DNA from 2 places in the Halomonas sp. WWR20 genome. Region 1 is predicted to be linked to the other one. Evidence: predicted binding sites of a transcription regulator. Region 1 holds the regulator's gene; the other holds the start of a gene.
What was found. Region 1 encodes FNR, which switches genes on or off when oxygen is low (the NO sensors DNR and NnrR bind a similar motif). Its sites were predicted from a motif close to TTGATNTANATCAA; they were not measured.

Region 1 (8,807 bases):
GTACTGGCGATCGTGTTCTGGATCGGGGGTGTGGCGATGGTGACCACCGTATTGCTGCCCGCGGTACGTCGGTTGAAGAGTGCGGAGGAGCGTGTCGCCTTTTTCGAGAAGGTCGAGTCGCGCTTTGCCATGCAGTCACGCATCACCACTCTGCTGGCCGGCATTAGCGGTTTCTACATGCTGCACATACTGGGCTGGCAGCGTCTGGCGATGGGCGCGTTCTGGTGGGTCCACGCGATGATTGCGGTATGGGGGATCTTTACGCTGATGCTGTTCGTCATCGAGCCGCTATTCCTGCACCGCTGGCTCAAGGAACGGGCGAAACGGGCCCCGGCATCGACCTTCTCGATGATACAGAGCCTGCACTGGGGACTGCTGGTGCTGAGCCTGATCACCATTGCCGGGGCGATCTCCGGTAGCCACGGCTGGTTCTGGTTCTAGCGCTTTCGCCAGGCTCTTAATGTAGGCGCCTGCATGGACGACACCTGACCCAGGTCAAGCCTTGCCAATAAGATGTAATTAGAATAAATCTTATTGCTGCGGGAGGTGACCATGGCTTCGAACATTTTTTCTCGCCGCGCGCTGTATCGCGGGCTCGCTTACTCCAGTATCGGTCTCGGCATTGCCGGTATCGTGCTGCCTCTGCTGCCCACCACACCTTTTCTGCTGATCGCGGCCTGGGCGGCCCCTCGGGGGTCGGCGAGACTCGATCATTGGCTGCATACGCACCCCCGTCTGGGCCCCGTGTTGCACGCCTGGTATGAGCAGCGCGCCATACCGCGCCGTGCCAAGTGGCTGGCCGGTGCGCTGCTGGCGAGCAGTTGGCTGGGACTCTGGCTGACCACATCGGGGCCACGAATCCCTCTGTTCGCCGGTATGCTGTTTCTGGCCATTGCAGTCTTTGTCTTCACCCGTCCCACTGCGCTAGCGACTCGGGAGGCTTCATGATGCGTCATTCCCATAGAGCATCGGTACTGCTCGCTTATGCCTTTCGACCGTTCTTCCTGTTGACGGGACTTTACGGGGCGCTGGTGATACTGGCATGGACAGGCATGCTGCTGGGCGGTTGGTCCCTGCCGCTGGGCATGTCGCCCCTGTACTGGCATAGCCATGAGATGCTGTTCGGACTGGTGCCGGCGGCCATTGCCGGCTTTCTGCTCACCGCCATGACCAACTGGACGGGAGCCGCACCCCTGAAGGGCGGCGGATTGGCGGCGCTGGTGCTGCTGTGGCTGGCGGGACGCGTAGCGATGTGGACGGCCGGCTGGTTGCCGATGTGGCTGGTGGCGCTGGTGGATGTGGCGTTCCTGCCGGTGCTGGCGGGCTACGTGGCGTACGTGCTGTTGCGATACCGCAACCGCCGCAACCTGATCCTGGTCGCGGTACTGGGCCTCCTGACACTGAGCAACGGCTTCATGCATCTGGGCATGGCGGGTCACGGCCTGGCCTGGCTGCGGCTGGGGGAAATGCTGGCGTTCGATCTGCTGACGGTAATGATCGTGGTGGTTGCCGGGCGCATCACGCCGGCCTTTACCGCCAACTGGTTGCGCATGCATGGTGGACGGCCGGAGGCGGTGCGGCGTTCCGAGCGCTTCGATCGCTACGTGCTGATCACGACGGCGTTGATGTTTCCTGCCGATCTGATAGCCGGCCTGCCGGTGCTCGGGGCGCTGGTGGCGCTGGCGGCGGCAGGTATCAACGCCGTGCGCCTGTGGCGCTGGGCCGGCTGGCAGGCCGCTTCCCAGCCGTTATTGTGGATTCTGCACCTGGCCTATGTGTGGATCGTGCTGGCACTGGGACTCAAGGCGCTGGCGCTGGCGCCTTTTGCCGCTTCCGTTCCGGCCGCTGCCTGGCAGCATGCGCTGGGTATCGGCGGGATCGCCACGCTGATCCTGGGGGTGATGACCCGGGTGGCGATGGGACATACCGGCCGGCCCATGAAGCTCCCACTCTTCGCCGTGATCATCTATCTGGCGATCCTGGCGGCGGCCGTCAGCCGGGTACTGATGGCGCTGCTGATCATCGACTATCGCACCGGGCTTATCCTCGCTGCGGTCGGTTGGGTCGCAGCCTTCGCGCTGTTCGTCGCCCTGTACTGGCCGGTGCTGAGTCGCCCCCGGGCAGACGGGCGGCCCGGTTGAGAACCGCTGCTTTCACCATGGTCTACATTGGGGAAGGCGACATACCCAACGACCATTGCGGAGTGACTCATGACGATGTCAGAGATGCAGCGTTTCACCGACAAGGTGGTCGTGGTTACCGGTTCCGGTTCGGGCATCGGTGCGGCCACGGCCAAGCGTTTCGACAGTGAAGGTGCACATGTCGTACTGGTGGGGCGCACCCGGGAGAAGCTCGACAAGATCGCCTCGCAACTCTCCGAGCGGACTTATGTGCACCCCACGGATATCTCCCGGCTCGAGGATGTGGAGGCGCTGTTCAAGGAGGTCATCGACAGATTCGGTCGCCTGGATGTGCTGGTCAACAATGCCGGGACCGTGGCGTCCGGCAAGATCACCGAAGCGAGTGTCGAGGATTGGAGAGAAGTCATGGCGACCGATCTCGACGGGGTCTTCTACTGCAGCCGTGCAGCCATGCCCGAATTGATCAGGCAGCGGGGCTGTATCGTCAATGTCTCGTCGGTCTCCGGCACGGGGGGTGACTGGGGCATGAGCTTCTACAATGCGGCCAAGGGCGCGGTGACCAACTTCACGCGGGCTCTGGCCATGGATCATGGCGCGGATGGCGTGCGCGTCAATGCCGTCTGCCCGAGCCTGACCTGGAGCGAGTTGACGAAGGACATGACGGATGACGAAACGCTGATGAACAAGTTTCAGGAGCGCAACCCCATGGGCCGCGGGGCCGAGCCCGAAGAGATCGGCGATGTGATCGCCTTCCTGGCCAGCCATGATGCGCGCTTCGTCAACGGTGTCAACCTGCCGGTTGACGGCGGGCTGTCGGCTTCCAATGGCCAACCCAAGCAGGCGTGATCGGCATGGAGTCTGGATGCGGCCGCGCTGGTCGCATTTGGAGGCGTACATCGCCTCTCAAGTACCCAGACTTCCATGTCGATGGTAGGATAGGCGCCTTTCCAGTCATCCCACCGTGTTGTATCCCATGCAAGCACTCTCCGGCAAAGACAAGCGCGAGTTCGACAAACTCCAGAAACGCCTGCGTCGTCAGGTCGGCAACGCGATCATCGACTACGGCATGATTCATGACGGCGACAAGGTCATGGTCTGCCTTTCGGGCGGCAAGGACTCCTATACCATGCTGGAGATCCTGATGAACCTGCGGCGTAACGCCCCGGTGCGTTTCGAGCTGGTGGCGGTCAATCTCGACCAGAAGCAGCCGGGGTTTCCCGAGCATGTGTTGCCCGAGTACCTCGAACGTTTGGACGTGCCCTACCATATCCTCGAGCGGGATACCTATTCGGTGGTCAAGGAGAAGACGCCCGAGGGCAAGACCACCTGCGCGTTGTGCTCAAGGTTGCGGCGCGGCTCGCTGTACGGTTTCGCCGAGGAGATCGGCGCCAACAAGGTGGCGCTTGGCCATCACCGCGAGGATATTCTCGAGACGCTGTTTCTCAACATGTTCTTCGGCGGCACTCTGAAAGCGATGCCGCCCAAGCTGCTCTCCGATGATGGCAAGAATATCGTCATCCGCCCGCTCGCCTACTGCCGCGAAGCCGATATCGCCGAGTTCGCCCGGCTCATGGAATTTCCCATCATTCCCTGCAACCTGTGCGGCTCGCAGCCCAACCTGCAGCGTCAGGTGGTCAAGGAGATGCTCGCCGACTGGGAGACAAAGCACCCCGGACGCCTGGAAACCATGTTCAAGGCGGTGACCAACGTGGCGCCATCGCAGCTTGCCGATCGTAACCTGTTCGACTTCGAGGGACTGGAGGCCAAGCAGGCGGCATTGCTGGACAGCCGCATCGAGGCATTCGACCTGCTACGTCAGGCCTAGCCAGCGTTGCAGGTCGCATAGTCAAGCCGTGTGTCGCATCGGCCGACGTCATGGTTCTGGCAGAAGGGCGCAGTAGGACGGGCAGCGGGCCGCAAGAGGATCGAAGCGATGGACAGGGCATCTCGCCTGCTGCTGTTACTCGACATCGTCGAAGCGGGCAGCTTTACCAAGGCGGCGGACCGGCGAAACGTCAATCGCTCTGTCATCTCCCGCCAGATTGGCCACCTCGAAGAGGACCTTCAGGTACGTCTGTTCAACCGTTCGACGCGTAGCCTGTCGCTGACCGATGTCGGTCGGGAAATCTACCAGCGCAGCCTGTTGCTGCGCGCGACGCTCGAGGAAACCGAAGAGGTCGCCAGTGCCTACCACGGAACTCCGAAAGGCACTCTCAAGGTGTCTTGCCCTACCCACTTCGGGCGCTTGTATGTGGACAAGGCGGTACGCATATTTCTCGAACGCTATCCCGAAACGCACGTTGAACTTCAACTTGAAGAGCGCACCGTGGATATCATCGGCGGCGGTTACGATCTTGCGATACGCTTGTTACCGCTTGAAGACTCCAACCTGATCGCACGTCCTCTCGCGCGCAATCGCCCTATCATGTGTGCCAGCCCGGCCTTTATCGAACGCTTTGGCATGCCGAAAACCATTGAGGAGTTGGCGCAACTGCCTGCGGCTATCTATTCGCGCGACGGGCTGGTGCTCGACAGCGTGCGCTATACCAATCCTCAAGGGGGCACGGAAAGGATACCGTTGTATACCCGGTTACGCTCCAATGATCCTCTGGCCGTTTACAGTACCATGCGCCACGGATTGTGTTTCGGCGTGCTGTCGAGCTTCGTATTCAATGAGGAAATCACCAAGGGGGATCTGTTGCCGTTGCTGCCTCAACTGCCCTTGATGGATTATCCCGACATCCATATCGTTTATCCCCATCGTGAATATTTGCCGCTGAAGACGGCACGCTTTGTGGACTGCCTAAAAGAAGTGGTAGGTGATCCTCCGGTCTGGGAGCGCAGCATTCCCGGCTTTGCAAGCATGTACGGGCATGGAGGCTAAGATTGCTTTGCGGGCCTGCTCGACACCCCAAAAAAACCCGCCTAAGCGGGTTTTTTACGATTATCGAGACTGCTGACGAGTAGTCCTCAATAATTCTCAAGGGCAGCCTGTTACGCCTTATTCGGCTGTCGGGCCGATATCCAGCAATGGCTCGTTGACGTCCTCGAAAGCTTGCGCAATAGCGTTACGTGGCTCCTGAGACGTCAGTGACGGCGCAAAAGTGTGCGCGGCACTGGTATGGGTGCTCATGGTACGGGCCAACGGGTTACCGACATCCGCGAACGCCAGCGCCATGGCGGCATGACGATCGTTTTCTACGAAAGTGCTTTGCGGTGCGACGGCTGCCATCGCGGTGCTGGTAGTGACGGCAAGCACCAGGGCGGAGAGCGCTGCAAATGATGTAGATCGCATGATTAGCTTCCTTAAACATGTGGATAGCCAGCAAGACGAGAAAGCTTTTGAAGCAGAACGTATTCGCGCCTTTCTGTATGAAGCTAATTATACGCTTTGAAATAATATGATAAACGCATGAAAGGGCATATCACTGTTGTCATGAATGCAACAATGTCTGGGAGGGCGGAGGGTGATGCCGTCGGCACCGAAAGAGGGGACGAAGATTGCATGCGTGACGCCGGCTAAAAAGCTGGCGCCATGGTCAAATCGTGTTTAGTGGCAACCTTCGCCTTCGGCGAGGGCGGACAGCGCATCGAGGTCCAGAACGTGGACCTCGCGGCCCTGAACGGAAACCAGGCCTTGTTGCTGAAAACGGCTCAGAATGCGACTGACGGTTTCTACCGCCAAGCCCAGATAGTTGCCGATATCGGCGCGTGACATCGACAGGCGAAAGCTGTAGGGGGAGTAGCCGCGCCGTCTGAACCGCATCGACAGGGTGGTAAAGAAGTTGGCCAGACGCTCGTCGGCGGTCTTGCGTGACAATAGGCGCATCATGCGTCGGTCATCGCGCATCTCCTTGCTCATGCTGCGGTACAGCTGATTGCGCAATTGAGGAAGCTTTTCGGAGAGCACATCCAGACGGTCGAAGGGAATCTCGCAGACCGTGGTGGTTTCAAGAGCGATGACGCTCCCTAGATACTTCTGTTCATCGATGCCATCGAGACCGACCAGCTCGCTGGGCAGGTAGAAGTTGGTCAGCTGTTCCTCACCGGTACTGTCGGTGGTGACCTGCTTGAGACTTCCGGAGCGTACGGCATATACGCTCATGAAGGGGGTCCCCTGGCGGAACAGAACTTCACCTTTCTTCAAAGGAGCGCGACGCTGAATGATGGCGTCGAACTGGCTCATGTCCTCGAGCGCCAGCGCCAACGGCAGGCATAACGAGCTCAGGCTGCACGTCTGGCAGCGTGTCTCATTCAAACGAGCGTGTCGTGATGTGGCGACCGGGCTTAGCATGATGTCCTCCAGAATTGGCGGCTAATGGACATTATGACGGAAGTCCGGAGTGGAAAAAAGCGCTGTATTCGCCGTGCAACTTTTTGTATTTTTATATTCTAAACATTAGGCGAGAATGACGTTACATATCAGGCGCTAACGGTTCAACGAAGGTTGATGCCAGATAACGTATGGCCAAGCGTCCCAGCGGCGTGACGCGCAGATGTGTGGCGTCGCGTTCGATCAAACCGTCGCGTTCGGCGTGGATCAGGCGAGACAGGATGTCTGCGAAGTACTCAGTGGCATCGACGCCGAACGTTTCACTCAGTTGGGTGAAATCCAAGGCCCCGTCACACACCAGCCGCTCGATGGCGTAGCGGCGGAGTTGTTGATCCAGACTCAGTTGCATTCCTCTGGCGACCGCCAGGTGAGAGGTATCGAGGTGGCGCTGCCACTCGTCGATAGAGGTTGCGTTCTGGGTACAGTAATTCCCGACTTGGCTGATGGCCGCGACCCCCAGCCCTATCAAGTCGCTCTCGGCCTGCGCGCTAAACCCCTGGAGGGTCCATTTGAGGCGAGCTCCTCGCTGGGCGATGGCCAAGGAGTCGTCGCGGCGGACAAAGTATCCCATACCGAGATGCTGGTAGTTCGCTGCGCCGAGCCTTTCGTGAGCGCCGCGTAGAATCGCCAGTTTTTCCTCCTCACCGGGCAAGTCGGCGCCATTGATGCGCCGTTGCAGGCGGACACGTTGCGGCTGATGGGCGTAATCATGCAGTGAAATTCGGGCTGGCATCAGCTCGATGACTTGTTCGAGTGTCGCCTGGAAGCTGCCTTGGGTCTGGTGAGGCAGACCGTGGGTCAGGTCGATATTCAGCGAGCGGAAGCCCAGACGCATGGCTTCGTCGATCAGGATCTCGACCAGTTGGCGTGGCTGGATACGGTTGATGGCGCGCTGTACCTGCGGGTTCAGATCCTGTACGCCGAGATTCAGGCGATTGAAGCCCAGCGCTTGCAGGTGGCGCAAGGTGAAGACATTGGTCTCGCGGGGATCGATATCGATGGCATAGTCGCGATCCGGCAGGCTGGAAAGCCCGAAGTGAAAGTCGAGCTGGTCGACCAGTGCGCTCATCTGATCCAGGGACAGCAACGTCGGCGTACCACCGCTCCAGTACAGTTGTGTGAGCGTGCGCGAAGGGCGCAAATGCTTGGCAAACAGCGCCATTTCCCGCTCAAGGCTCGCCAGGTAGGGGCCGGTCAGCCGTGCTGATCCGTCGAGGATGGGATAGCGGTCGCAATGGAAGCAGGCGCTGCGGCAAAACGGAACATGCACATACACGGACAGGCTGCGGCCGCTGGCGTGGCCCTGCGCAAGCGCCTCTTCCAGATCGTGCGCCGCGAAGCGGGTATCCATGAGCGCCAGCGGCGGATAAACCTCGTGGCGCGGGCCGTTAGTGAGATGGCGGTACGTCAGGACATCGCTCCAGACCGGGGCGACGAAAGTGGGACTTGGTGCTGCATCGGCGGACATGGCAGGGCATCTCGAGTAGCGCAATGCTTCTCATGCTATGCCACCGCCTGGCGCGAATGGCTGACCTGCATCAATGCATGGGTAAGTGCTGACTCTTGTGAAGCGTGCCAATAGCGGCGGCATCGTGCATGGCGGAGTTGGTCATGCTATGCGACATTCCGCCCGGCCAGAGATGCCAGAGCTGCCACATCGCGAACAGGATGATCACGCTCGCCGCCAGGGTACGAGTGGCGGGATGTCGGATCAGCGTGGCCATCTGACGTGCGGCGACACCGGTGGCGAGTAGCGCGGGCAGGGTCCCCAGGCCAAAGGCGCCCATCAGGGCCGCGGCGAGCAATGGGTCCGCTTCGGCCAAGCTCCAGGCGAGCATCGAATACACCAGCCCGCAGGGTAGCCAGCCCCAGATAGCGCCCAGCGCCATGGCCTGGGGGACTTTCACGACCGGCATCAGCCGGCGTCCGGCCGGTTCGATACGTCGCCACAAGTGCCGCCCCAGAGCCTCGATACGCGTCAGCCCTTTCCACCAATTGGCGATGTAGAGTGCCATCAGAATCAGCATGACGGCCGCCAGCACGCGTAGCGCCAGCGCGAGGGTATCCATGGCATGGCCGAGCAGACTGCCCAGCAATGCCACCAGCGTGCCGGCCAGCATATAGCTGAAGATGCGCCCCAGGTTATAGCCCAGCAACAGTCCGGTAAGACGTGCCGGGTGGCGCATGCTGGGCGGTACGGCAAAGGTCAGTGCGCTCATGATACCGCCGCACATGCCGATGCAGTGCGCCCCGCCGAAAAGGCCGAAGACGAAGGCCGCCGCCAGCGGAGGTAGCGCAAGGCCGGTAGGGTCCATCAATGCGTGTCCGTATCG
Region 2 (8,807 bases), on a different contig from region 1:
AGCATAGCGAAACCACCGGTCCGCTGCGACGGTCATGCCGGTGGCTGGGTCAGGGCCATGCCGGGACGGCCGTGCCAGTAGCCATTGCAGACCTCGGCGTCCACCAGGGCCAGCGGGTCGCGGGGCAGCGGCTCTCCCCGGCGGGCGCAGTCGAATGCCATTACCACATCAGTCATGTCCAGGGCAGTGGGGCTCAGGCGTACCACGGCCACGCCCATTTCACGCATGGCGGGGATGTCGTGACGCAGGTCCTGGCAGGCCCCCGAAAGGGTCTGGATACCGTTCAGCGTGAAGACCTCGCAGGATTCCTGGGAGCGTAGCGGCAGACCCTGAGGGTATTGCTGGCAGACGAACTGGCAGCGATCCTTGGGCTTGTCGTGGCGCCGGGCAGTGAAACAGCGTGCCGACCAGGCCAGAGGCAAATGCCCGTAGGCGAACACTTCGCAGGGCAGCGCCAGTTCGCGCTCCTGACAGCTCTCGAGCAGGGCGGCCAGAGCCTGTCGGGACATTTCCACCGGCGCCTGCCAGCGTTGCAGGCCGGCAGCGGCCAGCACGGCAAGCGTGGCCGGGTTGTAAAGATTGAGCGATGCGCCGCCGACGAATGGCAGTCCCGCCCGGGACAGCAGTTGCAGTGCGCTCTGATCGTTGGCCTCGACCAGAAACTCGCCGTTGGCGCACAATCTGCGCAAGCTGCGCAGGTCCGCCTCGGATTCGATCAGGGTCTGCGACGACAGCACCACTTGCTTGCCGCTCTGGCTCAGCCTGCGGCCGATATCCAGCCAGTCGTCGAGCTTCATGTCGCGTCGCCGGGAGCAGACCGTCTCGCCCAGATAGACGATATCGACCGGCCAGCTGGCGACGTCGCAGTAGAAATCGGCGAGACGTTCACGCGTCCAGTAGAACAGCACCGGGCCCAGGGAAAGTTGCATGTTGCCTCCTGCTCTGTCGTATCGGGTCATTTCCAGCGACGTTCGTAGGCACCCAATGTCGTGGTGGTGCCTTCGGAAAGCTCTCCGAGTCCCGTCATCCAGGCTGGGGCGGGGCGGAAGCCTTCCGGGTCGCGTTCGAGGCTGTCCAGCGCCTGGCGCCAGATGCCGGCCACCCTGGCCACATAGGCAGGACTGCGCTGGCGGCCTTCGATCTTTACCGCGCTGATGCCCAGTGCCCTGAGTTCGGGAAGCAGGTCCAGAGTATTGAGGCTGGTGGGTTCCTCGATGGCATGGTAGGTCTCGCCATCCACCTCGAAGCGCCCCTTGCATAGCGTGGGATAGCCGGCACGTTCGTCCGCGGCATAGCGATCGATCAGAACGCCGCCCAGGCGCGATTCCAGGCCCTCGGGAGTCTCCTCCCAGCGTACGTGGGCGGCCGGCGAGCACACGCCGCGCGTGTTGGGCGATTCACCGGTCAGGTAGGAAGAGAGGTAACAGCGTCCCTCGGCCATGATGCACAAGCTGCCGAACGCGAAGACCTCCAGCTCCACCGGGCTCTGGCGGGCCAGATCGCGTACCTGGGTGAGCGACAGCACGCGCGGCAGTACGGCACGCACGATACCGAAATGCTCGTGATAGAAGCGCAGCGCCTCATGACTGGTGGCCGAGCCCTGCACCGACAGGTGCCGTGGCAGGTCGGGGTGGCGGCGGGCGGCGTAATCGAGCAGTCCCATGTCGGCCAGAATCAGCGCGTCGACACCGAGCTCCGCGGCCTGATCCACTGCGCGCGTCCACTGTTCCCAGCCATCCGGCTGGGGATAGGTATTGATGGCGCAGAATACCCGACTGCCTCGCGAATGGGCGTAGGTCACGCCTTCCCGGGCACGCTTGCCGCTGAAGTTGAGTCCGGCGAACTGGCGGGCATTGGTGGCGTTCTGGAAGCCGAAGTAGACGGCATCGGCTCCTTCGTCCACGGCGCGTTTCAGGGCGGGCAGGTTGCCCGCCGGACAGACGAGTTCCATGGGCTGCCTCCTGACTGAAAGACCGACCATGCTAGTCGACTATTTTCGGTTTCCCCTTGATGCGGATCATGGCCGTACCGTTTTTGAGCTTCCCGAGCTGGGCGTGGAAAAGGACCAAAGGCATCATGCCGCTGCTCGTCACTATCATGAGGAACCCGCCATGCCGCAGGCCCCCGAACTGCTGTCCCCCGCCGGAACATTCAAGAACATGCGCTATGCTTTTGCCTATGGGGCGGATGCCGTCTATGCCGGGCAACCGCGCTATTCGCTGCGGGTACGCAACAATGATTTCAGCCTCGATAACCTGCATCGCGGCATCGCTTACGCCCACGAACGCGGCAAGGCGTTCTACGTGGCTTCGAACATCGTTCCCCACAACAGCAAGCTCAAGACCTATCTGCACGATATGGCGCCGGTCGTCGAGGCGGGGCCGGATGCGCTGATCATGTCGGATCCGGGGTTGATCATGATGGTCCGCGAGCGCTGGCCGGAGCAGACGATCCATCTGTCGGTGCAGGCCAACGTGGTCAACCATGCCGCCGCGCGTTTCTGGCAGCGCCAGGGGATTCGTCGCATCATCCTGTCCCGGGAGCTGTCGCTGGAGGAGATCGCCGAGATCCGCCGCGAGTGTCCGGATCTGGAGCTCGAGACGTTCGTTCACGGTGCCCTGTGCATCGCCTACTCGGGGCGTTGCCTGCTGTCGGGTTATTTCAACCATCGCGACCCCAACCAGGGCACTTGCACCAATGCCTGCCGCTGGCAGTACAACACCATTGCCTCGACCACCGACGAGACCGGGGACCTGATGCCGGTCGATGTGGGGGCTGATGCGGGGAGAGCCGTGGCAGGCGAAGCGGCAGGGCAGGAGGAACGTTCGGCGCTGATCGAGGAGGGATCGCGTCCCGGCGATTACATGGCGGTCCACGAGGACGAACACGGCACCTACATCATGAACTCCAAGGATCTGCGCGCCGTGCAACACGTGACGCGACTTGCCGAAATGGGCGTGGCCTCGCTGAAGATCGAGGGTCGCACCAAGTCGCCCTATTACGTGGCGCGCACGGCCCAAGTTTACCGGCGCGCCATCGATGATGCCGTGGCGGGGCGCCCCTTCGACATGCGTCTCATGGACGAGCTCGATAACCTGGCCAACCGGGGCTACACGGAGGGCTTCTATCGCCGCCACGTGCATGACGAGTACCAGAACTACGAGCGCGGCCATTCCATCGGGGTGCACCAGCAGTTCGTCGGTGAGGCGCTCGGCTACGATGCGGACCGCGGCTGGCTGGAGATCGACGTCAAGAACCGCTTCGCCGTGGGCGAGACGCTGGAGCTGATGCTGCCGGGCGGCAACCGTCGCTTCGTCCTTGAGTCGCTTGAAAGCTCGCGCGGCGAGCGGATCGACGTAGCAGCCGGCTCGGGGCATGTGGTGCGGCTGCGTGTGCCGGGAGCCGTCATCGACCCGGCCCGGGCCGAATACGCCCTGCTGATGCGCGACCTGTAAGTCACTGTGCTAAGCAGCCGGGCTCATCGCCGTCGACAACCTTCAGGCCATGAACAGTGCGAGGTCGAGCAGCGCCAGACTGCTCAATAGTGTGGCGACATTCAGGCCCAAGGCCGGTAGCAGACGGTGCGGGGCCTGCCCGACGTGCAGCAATTGCCAGGCGACCCGCAGGGCCGCCGGCAGAGGAAGCAGGGCGATAAGCGCTGCCAGCGGAAAGATGCCGGTGATGCTTGCCGCCGCCACGCCCAGGTAAGCGCCGATCAGCAGTCCCGGGGCGATGCGCGCACAGGCCGGGATGCCCAGCACGATGGGCAGATGGCGACGCCCGACACGTCGATCAGCCTCGATGTCGGGAAACTGGTTGACCAGCAGCAATTCACTGACCAGCAGTAAGGCAACCGCTGAGGCGAGTGTCGCCGTGGCATCGATATTCCCCCCCAGCGCGAGCGTGGTCCCCAACACCATGATCGGACCGAATCCCAGGCCTGGCGCGAGCAGGCACAGCAGTGGCGAACGGGTAATCCAACGGGTATAGGTCACCACGAGCAGCAAGCCGGCCAACCCGATCGCCAGCAGACCGGGACCGCGCAGCCATAGAAAATAACTCCCGATCAGGGTGGTGACGCCAAGCATGAACAGCCCGGTAATCCCGACGCCAGGCGCCGCCAAGGGAAACGCGGGCAGCGAGCCGCTACCGCCCGAGAAGGGCGTGCGCCGTGTCTCCAGGTCGAGCCCTGAGCGGAAGTCCTCATATTCGTTGAGTAAGTTGACGGCGGCATGTGCGCATACGGCCCCCAGCAGCACCAGCAGGACATGACCCGGTGCCAAATCCTTCTGGTGCGAGGCGACGGCGATGCCTAGTAACCCGCACAGGGGGGCGAGAAGAAGGAAGTTGGGCCGCGTTGAGCGGATGACGGCCGATATGGCTTGCATGTGATGGAGAATCGCTTTTGAGTTATAGGAAATCTATTCTGATGCTAATTCAGCAGGGTGCAATGATAGGGGGCAAGGCCTTGTGCGCGCCGGCGCCAAGCCGGGCTACTTCGAGGCGTCGGGAAGATAGAGGCGCGCGGCGTTCGCCAGCACGCTGAGCGAGCTGATGGTCATGGCGGTGACTGCAATCACCGGTGGGATCGGCATCCACACTGCCAGGCTGAGCGCCAACAGATTGTAGACGATGGAAAATCCCAGGTTCTGACGCATTAGCCGGTAGGCACGCTTTGCCAGGTCGTGCGCCTCCCAGACCTGGGCGATGCCCGGCGTGAGTAGCGACACCGCGGCGATATCACGTGCCTGCTGGGTCGCGCCGGCGACACTGATTCCGGTAGTGGCGGACGCCAGCGCCAGCGTATCGTTGATACCATCGCCGACGAAGATAGACGGCCTGGGCAGGGCGTCGATCAGACGCGCCTTGGCCTCGGGCGTCAGTGCAGCGAACAGTTCCCTGTCGCGGAATCCGGCTCGGTGCCCGACAGCATGCACATTGTCATGCTGATCCCCGCTCAATAATGCCAGGGTGAAGGACGCCCGCCGAAACTGGCCAACGGTGGCTTGAGTATTCTCTGTCAGCCTTTCGTCCAGCGCCAGGATGCCCAGCCATTGCGTATTACGGGCCACGGCGACCCGCTTGCCCGTCATATCCGCGATATCGGGCAGGACCACGCCGTGTTCGGCCAGCCATGTCGGTGCGCCGACACGGAGGCATTCATCCGCTGAGAGACGCATCTCGACCCCGAACCCAGGGTAATGGATCGTCTCGACCTCGTCAGCGAGCGACAGGCCTTGATCGGTGGCATGGCGCCGCAGCGTCTGGGCGACGGGATGCATGATGCCCTTTTCGGCCTGGGCGGCAAGCTGCAGCAGGTGTCGGGCATCAACCCCCGGCGCCGTGCGAATCTCGCCGATGCCGAGATTTCCGGCGGTCAATGTCCCCGTTTTATCGAAGGCAATGCTGCGCGCCTTGGCCAACGTCTCGAAGGCCACCAGATCCTTGAACACGATGCCACGCCGCAGGCCGCAGGCGCCGGCGGCCTGTGTCACGACCGGAATCGCCAGACCCACGGCGCAAGGGCAGGCGACGACCAGTACCGACAGCGCCCAGGCAAAGGCCGCTTCGATACCCACGCCACGCATCAAGGTCAGCGCGAAGGTGGCCAGGGCCAGACACAATGCCAGCGAAGGCAACCAACGCGCGAAAACATCGGAAATCTTCTGGAATTCTCCCTTGCGGGCATGTAACTCGAGCATCTTGTAGCGCAGGGTATCGATATAGCGCTTGCCCAGTGCCGCCTCGACGATCAACGTCAGGGCGGGACCGGCATTGCGGCAGCCTGCCTCGAGACGGTCGCCGCGGGTCAAGGTGATGGGGGTGTTCTCTCCGGTCAGTGCGGCCCGGTCGACCAGGGCCTGGGTCTCGATCAGCATGCCGTCGAAGGGGATGGTCTCGTGTTCACCCACCGCCACTTTTTCCCCCACGCGGACCTCGGCGATCGGCAGTTGACGCCATTCTTCCGCCTGCCAAACCTGCGCGGTTTGCGGCGTGAGACTGTCCAATGCCGATAACGCCTCGAGCCCATCCTGGCGGCTGAACATCTCCACCAGGCGTCCCACCAGCAGCAACGTAATCAGCATGACGGCGGTATCGACATACACATCCGCCGAGCCCCGCCAGAGGTGCCACAAGGAAAATAGCATGGCACTGAATACCCCTAGACTGACCAGCACGTCCATGCCCGGCCGGCCGGCCCGCAGCGTACGCCATGCGGCGCGATAGAAGGGTCGCCCGGCATATCCCACCACCGGTAGGGAGAGCGTGGTCGCGACCATTGCGATCACCCAATCTACCTGCGCGCCCAATCCATAATTGAAGTACAGCAGTGCCGAGGCCATGACCGTCCACATGCCAAACGCCACGCTGACGACAAGACGCACGATCAGAGCGCGCCTTTCCTGGGCGAGCCGGGTGCGGCTGGCGGTTGTATTGGACTCGCGGGACAGGGCATAGCCGAGCTTGGCGACCCGGGCGCTCAGGGTCTCGAAGTCGGTCTGAGTAGGGTCCCACTGCAGGAAGGCGGTACCCGAAACGAAATTGACGCTGACCTGTTCGACGCCGGTCTGACGCTTCAGGAAATGCTCGATGGCGAAGGCGCAGCTGCTGCACCACATGCCGTCTATCGTAAAGACTCCCTCGTGCGCTGTGGCGGTTGGGACGCGCTCGGCATCGGAGGGCATTGGCTGCTCACGGGGTACGGCCAGGCGTAGGGACATGGCATTCCATCGATATCGTGTATCCACCGATCAGGGTAGCGGATATCGCCACGGATGCGGCCTATCGATGTCAGGCGGGAGGTGCCGCGGCAGGGCGAAGACGCAAGTACGCGGGAGGGCCGTGGGAATTGCACCCGGCATTACCGGGGGTCGCTAAATTAACCTAAATCGACATACAGGATTGGCACGCTTGGACATTCTTTTCCTATAGTGAGTTCCGTGAGGGCGATATTAGTGCCGTGAGGAGATAAAAAAAGAACAAGGTCAAGGAGAGGCCGAATGCCGCAAATTTTTCCCCGCCGGGCGAATTCTCTGGTCAGTGTCACGCTATGGGGCGGCATCCTGGGACTGGTGGCGCTGGTCATCGTCGCGATCACTCTTGGCAGCTCGGCGCACGATACCGGTGTCAACTCGACGCCGGAACAGCCGGTTCCCTTCAGCCACGACCACCACGTCGGTGGGCTAGGCATCGATTGTCAGTATTGTCACACCAGCGTCACCCAGTCCGACTTCGCGGGGCTGCCTCCCACATACACCTGCATGTCCTGCCATTCGCAATTATGGACCAACGCCGAAATGCTGGCGCCGGTGCGCGAAAGCCTCAAGCGCGAGGAGCCGCTGCACTGGGTGCGTGTACATGACCTTCCCGATTTCGCCTATTTCAGTCACCGCGTGCACGTCAACAATGGTGTGGGGTGTGAGTCGTGCCATGGTCGCGTCGACGAGATGCCCATCACGACACAGCGCAAGCCCTTGACCATGCAATGGTGTCTGTCGTGTCACCGCAATCCGGAACCCAATCTGCGCCCCGCCGACAAGATCACGGCGATGGGCTACGACCCCGCCGAGGACGGCATCGCGGGGCATGAACTGCTGGAACGCTACGGTATTCACAAAGATAACCTGACCGAGTGCGTCACATGTCATCGATAAGCCACAACGAACTGCAGGAGATTCGCGAACGGCTGACACGGGCGCGTGGACCTCAGTATTGGCGTAGCCTTGAGGAACTGGCCGAAAGCGAAGCCTTCGGGCAGTTCCTGACCCAGGAATTTCCGCGTCTGGGCGCCGTCTGGGAGGCACCGCTGGATCGCCGCAGCGCCCTCAAGCTGATGGCGGCCAGTATGGCACTGGCCGGTCTGACGGCATGCAGCCGTCAGCCGCGTGAGTTCATCGTGCCCTACGTCAACATGCCCGAAGGGCAGGTGCCGGGTGTGCCGCGCTATTACGCCACTTCCCATCTGGTCGGCGGCTACGCACATGGACTGCTGGCGCAAAGTCACCAGGGGCGGCCGGTCAAGCTTGAGGGCAACCCCGAGCACCCGGCGACGCTGGGGGCCTGCGACGTCTTTTCTCAGGCCTCGGTGCTATCGCTCTACGATCCGGATCGCGCGGCGGCGGTGATGAACCGTGGCGAGGTCGCCGGTTATGGCGGCTTCCTCATGGCACTTCAGGAAAAGCGCCGTGACTGGGACGCGACCCAGGGCCGCGGATTGCGCTTCCTGACCGGTAGCCTGACTTCGCCAAGCCAGTACGCTTACTTGCAGGAGCTGTTGGTGCGCTGGCCGCAGGCACGTTGGCATGTGCATGAGCCTATCGACCGCAGCGCCGTCTATGCCGGTAGCGAAATGCTGTTCGGCCAGGCATTGGAGCCGATCTACCGGTTTTCCCGGGCACGTGTCGTGGTCTCGTTGGATGCCGATTTCATGCAGTCGCAGCCGGGGTTTCTGCGCTATGCACACGATTTCATGGCGCAGCGCAGGCCGCGTGACAACGAAGGATTTCTCAGCCGACTGTATGTGGCCGAGTCGACACCCAGCATTACCGGCAGCGTCGCCGACCATCGCTATCGCCTGTCCTATCTGCAAGTGGAAAACCTGGCGCGCCAGCTCGCCACGGCGCTGGGAGTCGAGGTTGAACCGCCCACGCAGGCGGTGGTGCCGGACAGCTGGCTGACCCCTCTGGTGGAGGAACTGAGACAGCATGTCGGCGAGGTCGTCGTGGTTCCCGGCGATCAACAACCTGCCTCCGTGCACGCCATCGCCCATGCCATCAATCAGACGCTTGGCGCCTATGGTCAGACGC

Region 2: ubiU (ubiquinone anaerobic biosynthesis protein UbiU) is a predicted target of FNR. The motif match lies at 2,008-2,021, and genes of this name have one in related genera.

What each region holds. Positions count from the first base shown of each region.
Region 1 covers NZ_JBTRHR010000005.1:288,626-297,432, forward strand. Annotated here, with positions in the region: gene ACW4DH_RS11780 (hypothetical protein) at 1-441, shown strand, start outside; gene ACW4DH_RS11785 (YbaN family protein) at 553-948, shown strand; gene ACW4DH_RS11790 (NnrS family protein) at 945-2,141, shown strand; gene budC (meso-2,3-butanediol dehydrogenase) at 2,211-2,987, shown strand; gene ttcA (tRNA 2-thiocytidine(32) synthetase TtcA) at 3,115-3,966, shown strand; gene ACW4DH_RS11805 (LysR family transcriptional regulator) at 4,075-5,025, shown strand; gene ACW4DH_RS11810 (hypothetical protein) at 5,143-5,436, opposite strand; gene fnr (fumarate/nitrate reduction transcriptional regulator Fnr) at 5,692-6,435, opposite strand; gene hemN (oxygen-independent coproporphyrinogen III oxidase) at 6,557-7,942, opposite strand; gene ACW4DH_RS11825 (sulfite exporter TauE/SafE family protein) at 8,013-8,789, opposite strand; gene ccoS (cbb3-type cytochrome oxidase assembly protein CcoS) at 8,789-8,807, opposite strand, start outside.
Region 2 covers NZ_JBTRHR010000008.1:130,670-139,476, reverse strand. Annotated here, with positions in the region: gene ACW4DH_RS15580 (U32 family peptidase) at 33-929, opposite strand; gene ubiU (ubiquinone anaerobic biosynthesis protein UbiU) at 956-1,951, opposite strand; gene trhP (prephenate-dependent tRNA uridine(34) hydroxylase TrhP) at 2,112-3,455, shown strand; gene ACW4DH_RS15565 (prenyltransferase) at 3,498-4,388, opposite strand; gene ACW4DH_RS15560 (heavy metal translocating P-type ATPase) at 4,494-6,722, opposite strand; gene ACW4DH_RS15555 (cytochrome c3 family protein) at 7,002-7,655, shown strand; gene ACW4DH_RS15550 (TAT-variant-translocated molybdopterin oxidoreductase) at 7,643-8,807, shown strand, end outside.